2 regions of the Pseudoduganella sp. R-31 genome follow, and region 1 is predicted to be linked to the other one. Evidence: riboswitches for the same ligand, from Rfam matches in the RefSeq annotation. Region 1 holds a riboswitch; the other holds the start of a gene.
The links. A riboswitch is a leader RNA that binds a small molecule or an ion and turns the genes downstream of it on or off. The one in region 1 is predicted to bind glycine.

Region 1 (3,404 bases):
TGTCGCAGATTCTTTCCACATGGCAATAGGCAAATCAAAAGAATCTGCAAATATTTTCGGCGATGTGGTCAAACGGTTGGGTTTGCACCACAATGGTGCAAGGTCATGTCCTACACGCCGGTCAGTTGTATTCCGATTCACCTTTACTATTGCAGAAAGCATGATGAAGTTCCGATCCTTCAGAAAGGAACTGTCATGAAATCCAGGCAAAAATCCAGCAAGCAGAGTTCGAGCTCGGGCACACGCCAAAGCGCCGACCAGGGTTCACGTTCGGGAGCCCAGCCGGCCAGCCAGCAGTCCGATACGGCCGTCAGAGCAAGACGGACAAGAAGACACCTGCCAGCCGTAGCGGCAATCGCTAGATGACGGGCGCGGCATAGGGGGGCTGGGAGTTCGCTTCCAGGCCCTGTCGTTTCAGATATTGCGCTTCAGATGTTCGTTACGCGCTTGCCCTTGGGCGGCTTGAAGTCGGCCACGTCGTTGACGAGACCGACCTTGGCAGCTTCCTGGGCAGTCAGGTGCAGGTCTGAATAGGCGTGGATATTCCAATGTTCGTCGGTCAGGCGAACATATTTGCGCAAGATCGATTCGGTGCGGGCGTCGTCCGCCTGCAAGCCTTCCACAATGATGCGCAGCGCATCCGGGCGCGCTCCGTGCGGCGCACTTGCATGCGACTTGTGCACCATGAAACGCGCGGTTTCGCTGGCAAAGCGTTCGTCGCCGGACAGGAACAGGATGACGGCAATGGAAGCCACCGCTCCGCCGTTATACGTGACGATCTTGATCGGCAAGTTGCGCAGGTAATTGTGCAGGCACAAGCCGTCGCTCACGTAGCCGCCGTTGGACTGGATCAGGATGTGGGCGGTTTCGATCCCATCCTCTGTCATGTCCGCCACCGCATCGAACATGCGGTGCACCATATCGCTGTTCACGTCGCCGGACAGGGTGAACCAGGCCTCGGTATCGCGTTTTTGCTTTTCTTCGCTCATGGTCGCTCCACTCTGTAAATGGATGTCCGGTCATTCTAGCGCAGACCGCCATCCAGGCGTGCCCTCCTCAGTCATTAGCCAGCACATCCTCCAGGCATCGCGCCACCAGCAGCTTCGCAGACCAGCGCGGATCGAAGTCGAGCAATTTGATTGTTGTAAATTCAATCGACTGACGCGTTCCCCAAGCCTCACAAACGAAGGAATTCGGGCGCCAACCCTGGCCTTGCGTCACGGCTTACTTTGCCCAATTCCTGGTCATGAAACTGCGGGTTCACGGCCCAGTCGATTGCCGCCTCCAGCCAGGGGCAGAAGATGGCAAGAAATTCCCTGTAATAGCGTTCAACCGCGGCTTTCCAGGGATTGCCATAGTCGTCGTTTGGCGTTTTCATGACCATTGGACCAACGGCCCAGCGGCAAGTTCCCCGGGGCCGCAAGATTGACTTTATTGCCCTCCTGTCATATAGTCGCAAGTCTTGATCGGGAGAGACCAGCTGCCGCTGGCGCCGAAGGGGCATTACCCAGAAACTCTCAGGCAAAAGGACCGAACAAGGGCCCCATGGGCTAAAACTCTGGAGAGCGGCCCGCCATGGCGCAGGGCCCACCGAAGGGGCGTGCGGGATTACCTTCCCGTTATCTCTCAGGTACCAAGGACAGAGGGGTAGGCGTATTCATGTTTACGTTTATTAACCCCTATTCTCTGCCCTGAGGTATCAATGACGCTCAAAGCAACCCCACTCAACAATGCTCATCGTGCCCTTGGCGCCCGTATGGTCGACTTTGGCGGCTGGGACATGCCGGTCAACTACGGCTCCCAGATCGAAGAGCACCATGCCGTGCGCACCGACGTCGGCATGTTCGACGTGGCCCATATGTGCGTGGTTGACATCAAGGGCGCCAACGTACGTTCCTTCCTGCGCGGCCTGGTCGCCAACAACGTCGACAAACTTCAAGTGTCGGGCAAGGCCCTGTACTCCTGCATGCTGACCCCGGAAGGCACCGTCATCGACGACCTGATCATCTACTTCATCAACGAAGAGTGGTTCCGCCTGGTGGTCAACGCCGGCACCGCGGAAAAAGACATCGCGTGGATGAACAAGCAGAACGAAGCCGCCAAGGCCGGCCTGACCATCACCCAGCGCCGCGACGGCGCCAACGCCATGGCCCTGATCGCCGTGCAAGGCCCGAACGCCCGCGCCAAAGTGTGGGAAGTGATCCCGCAAGCCAAGGAAGCCACCGCTGAAATGAAGCCATTCAACGTGGCCCTGGTGCCAGGCACCGCCTTCGGCGAAGCCATGGTAGCCCGCACCGGCTACACCGGTGAAGACGGCTTCGAAATCGGCGTCGCCGCGGAACAAGCTGAAAACCTGTGGAATGCCCTGAATGCGGCAGGCGTGAAGCCAGCCGGCCTGGGCGCGCGCGACACCCTGCGCCTGGAAGCCGGCATGAACCTGTACGGCCAGGACATGGACGAAACCGTGAACCCGCTGGACGCCGGCCTGGCATGGACCATCGACCTGGTCTCCGAGCGCGACTTCATCGGCAAGGCAGCCCTGCAAGCGAAAGGCCAGAACGCACAATTCGTCGGCCTGATCCTGCGCGAAAAAGGCGGCGTGCTGCGCGCCCACCAGAAAGTCATCGCCTCCAACGGCGAAACTGGCGAAATCACCTCCGGCACCTTCTCCCCTACCATGCAGCAGGCGATCGCGCTGGCGCGCGTGCCGATGGGCGTGAACGTGGGCGACACCGTGCACGTGGAAATCCGCGACAAGAAGCTGGCCGCCACCGTGGTGAAGCTGCCTTTCGTCCGTAACGGTAAAATCCTGGTTGCTTGAGCCAGACCCGTAAAACCAAACAATAACCTTAGCCTTGGAGCCAACATGAGCAACATTCCAGCAGACCTGAAGTACACCGAGTCCCACGAGTGGGTACGCGCTGAAGCGGACGGCACCGTGACCGTCGGCATCACCGAATTCGCGCAAGACGCCCTGGGCGACATCGTGTTCGTCGAGCTGCCAAAAGTAGGCGCCTCCTTCACCGCCGGCGACGACGCCGCCGTGGTGGAATCGGTGAAAGCCGCCTCCGACATCTACGCGCCGGTTTCGGGCGAAGTGGTTGCCGTGAACGACGCCGTAGTCGGCGCGCCTGAATCGATCAACGCCGACGCCTACGCGAACTGGCTGTTCAAGATCAAGCCAAGCGACGCCAACGCCATCAACGGCCTGCTGGACGCCGCTGCTTACGGCAACGTAGCGCACTAATTACCGCATTACCGGGCCCGCTGCGTGCGGGCCTTTTTCACATTCTGGCCAAGAGATTTCCCACCATGACCCGCACCAGCCTGACCCAACTTGAAGCCCGCGATGCCTTCATCGCCCGCCACATCGGCCCGGAAGCCGCAGAACAGCAGCAAATGCT
Region 2 (3,404 bases), 1.6 Mb from region 1:
AGTGGTACTCGCGCGCTGTCGACCAGGGCAGCGTACCTGCGATGCGCCAACTGGCTGGCCTGATGGCCGCTGGCCGCAGCATCAAGCAGGACGGCGCCGGTGCACTGGCCTTGCTGCGCAAGGCGATCGAACAGAATGATGTTGCAGCGATCGAGCAGGTGGCAGGCATGTATTTCGAAGGCCGGGGAGTCCCAGCCGACCAGGCGCAGGCAAAGCAGTGGTACCAGAAGGCAGCCGCCGCCGGCAGCAAGAGTGCACAGGAGGCGCTGGACCTGATCGCAGCAATGGAGCGCCAGGCGGCCGGTCCTCTTGCGCCAATCCGCAAGCGCGCCGTGACCGGAGATGCCAACGCCCAGTACGACCTTGCAGTGGCCTATCACACCGGTAATACGGTGCCAAAGGACCCTGCCCAGGCGCTGGAGTGGTACCTGAAAGCTGCCGCGCAGGGACATGCGATGGCGCAGTTCTACGCGGGGCTGCTGTATTCCAATGGCGACGGCGTTGCGCAGGACCTGGCGCAGGCCCGCGCATGGTTCAGCAAAGCTGCTGCACAGGACAACAAGGATGCCGCCACCAACCTCGCCGTCATGCTCGACCTGGGCAAGGGCGGCCCGGTCGACCTGGCGCAAGCCGCGGTGGTCTACCAGCAGGCGGCAAAGCTGGGAAGCGCGCAAGCGCAAGTCAGGCTGGCTGGCATGTACTGGATGGGGCAAGGCGTGAAAAAGGACTACATCCAGGCCGCAACCTATTATCGCCAGGCAGCGGAGCAGGGGGAAATTACTGCTATCCGCAAGCTGGTCTACCTGCTCGAGAATGGCGTCGGCACAGCCCGTAACGTCGACGAGTCGAAGAAGTGGGCCGCCAAGCTGGAACAACTGGGCGGCAGCAACTGACATGAAAAGCCCGCCAGGCGTTTGCTGGCGGGCTTTTTAGTTTAAGGGCTGACGTTCATGCGTTGCGTGTGCGTCCAATTGTGGTCATAGGCGCTGACTGCCGATGCAAAGGTGCGGTAGGTCTGTCCTTCGCCTGGCCACGGGTTCATGATGTAGATGTAGTTGGTTCCGTTGTAGGTTTCGTAACCGCGTCCCACCATGATATGCCCCCCGCCATTGGTCCAGCCGTAGCGGATCACGAAGGGGCGGTTGCCATTGATCTCATTCACCACCGAATTCCACGACAGGTAGTTGTTGATCGCCGTGTTTGGCACGCCCCAGTTGTACAGGATGTTCTGCACGCTGCCGGACGTGCCGTACATATTGTTCGGCCGGTTGGCGTAGCTGTTCCAGTTGAAGGTGCTGTTGCCGCAGGCGTAGTTGATGCCGTAAGCCCAGTTCACGATCTGGCATTGGCTGGGTGTGCGGCTGTAGTAGTTCAGGACCGCTTTGCTGGAGCCTGCCCAGCACCACTGGCTGTGTTCCTGCGTCACCAGCGGGACGTTCAAGGTACGCCATTGCGCGAAGGCTGAGGGCAGGGCAAGCACCAGCGCTGCACCGGCCACGATTTTTGCGATTTTCATAGTCGGTCCTCCTTAGCGAAATGCTTCAATGTTGGCTTTGACGGCGGCGCGCAATGGCTCCAGCAATTCCGTGCCGTCGACCAGCTGGTTGCCGTTCTTCTGAAGCAGCAGCGATTCGCGAGCCGAGTGCAGCGGCGCGAACTTGGCGTGGTCCACTTCCAGCAGGTCGGCGCGGGCCTGGTAGATGCGGATGAAGCGCAGGTTGGAACGCGCGCTGTTGCCGTGAACCGCCATCGCAGCATCCACGTCTTTTGCGAGGATGGAGGCGCCATAGGCGACGGTTTCATAACGGCCGTTCACACGCTGGACAGTCGCCAGTCCGATGGGCTTCCCGTGCAGGGAAATGACGAAGCGCCATTCGCCGGTAGGCTTGGCTAGGGATGCCAGGTCGCCGCGCGCCAGCAGGTCTTTCGGGTCGACGGTGTAGACCTCGAAACCGTGGCCGACCGTGGCTTGCTTCAAGTCGCCCACGTCCGTGATATCGAGCGGGAAGTCGACCGGTGCGCTGCCGGGGCGAATCGCCTGCTGGTGCTCGGCGAATTGTACGAGTCCGCGTTTGGCGGCCTGCAATGCCGCGCCGTTGTCTGCTTTTGCCAGGAACGGGGCGGCCAACATCGCTGCGCAGGCAATGCGCAGCCAGAGTCGATGCGTATGCATGTGACTACTCCTCTGAAGGTTGATCAGATGTTCTTGAGGTGCGAGGTGATTGCCCCCTCTGTGCTGGACCTGAGAGTTTCACAGGCGTTGGCGGCCTGCTTGCTCCTTCGGTGCGCCGGCGCTTACCCTTGCCGGCGGCTCTTCAGAGTTGTGAAAACACGCGACCGGTCCTTTGGCCTGAGAGATTCCGGGGGCGGCTTGCTCCTTCGGCGTTGTCCATGGGTGGGACAAACTCTCCCGATCGCGCGACCGGAATGCTCCGGCAGCGAAATCAGGATATCCCAGGGATTTATTCGATTTCAATCGTTTTCCGATACACGTTGCGTTTTCGCCAAGAAGGACTTTCCTGTTATTCTATTGACACTCGCCTGGGAAATTGGTAACGTTTCCAAAAATAAGCGGCACACAGAGGAGACGGGATGTTTAAGCAGTTATTTGCTTGTGCAATGGCGTTCGGCGCCACCTCCGCGCAGGCTGCCGGGCCAAGCGCAGAAGTGATCCATTGGTGGACGTCAGGCGGTGAATCCGCTGCCGTCAAGCAGCTCGCAAGTGCCTATCGTGCCGCCGGCGGCACATGGATCGATACGGCGATTGCCGGTGGCGAGCAGGCTCGCGCGGTGACCCTCAATCGCATGGTTGGCGGCAAGGCGCCTGCTGCAGCGCAGTTCAATATTTCCAAGCAGTTCCTCGATATAGTGGACCAGGACATGCTGGTGCAACTGGATGATGTCGCACGCCAGGAGCGCTGGGAATCCACGCTGCCGGAACCGATCGTCAACACCATCCGCATCGATGGCCATTACTACGCGATGCCGATGAACATCCACATGCAGACCTGGATCTGGTATTCCAGGGCCGCCTTCAAAAAGGCCGGCATCGCAAAAGAACCTGCAACCGTCGACGAACTTTTTGCCGCGCTGGATAGACTCAAGGCCGCGGGCCTGGTGCCGCTGGCGCATGGCGGGCAGGCGTGGCAGGAGCACATTCTGTTCGCATCGCTGCTGGCAAACATGGGAGGGCGCCAGCTCTACCTGCAAGTGATGCGCGATCGCGACCAGCGTGCGATCAATTCCGAACCGGTGCGCAAAGTGCTGCTGGCCTTCAAGCGCCTGCAATCCTATGTCGATCCCGCGTCACCGGGCCGCAACTGGAATGACGCGACCGCAATGCTGGTTAGCGGCAAGGCGGGCATGCAGATCATGGGGGATTGGGCCAAGGGCGAATTCAGCAA

Region 2: it holds a riboswitch for glycine, as region 1 does, so the genes downstream of both, ACN9MY_RS11270 (hypothetical protein) here and gcvT (glycine cleavage system aminomethyltransferase GcvT) in region 1, are expected to answer to the same signal.

What each region holds. Positions count from the first base shown of each region.
Region 1 covers NZ_CP183986.1:4,102,356-4,105,759, forward strand. The annotation lists gene ACN9MY_RS18520 (ATP-dependent Clp protease proteolytic subunit) at 429-989, opposite strand; gene ACN9MY_RS18525 (hypothetical protein) at 1,178-1,378, opposite strand; glycine riboswitch at 1,458-1,543, shown strand; glycine riboswitch at 1,549-1,653, shown strand; gene gcvT (glycine cleavage system aminomethyltransferase GcvT) at 1,703-2,821, shown strand; gene gcvH (glycine cleavage system protein GcvH) at 2,867-3,247, shown strand; gene gcvP (aminomethyl-transferring glycine dehydrogenase) at 3,313-3,404, shown strand, end outside.
Region 2 covers NZ_CP183986.1:2,468,225-2,471,628, forward strand. The annotation lists gene ACN9MY_RS11260 (tetratricopeptide repeat protein) at 1-893, shown strand, start outside; gene ACN9MY_RS11265 (C39 family peptidase) at 935-1,516, opposite strand; gene ACN9MY_RS11270 (hypothetical protein) at 1,529-2,173, opposite strand; glycine riboswitch at 2,329-2,423, opposite strand; gene ACN9MY_RS11275 (ABC transporter substrate-binding protein) at 2,593-3,404, shown strand, end outside.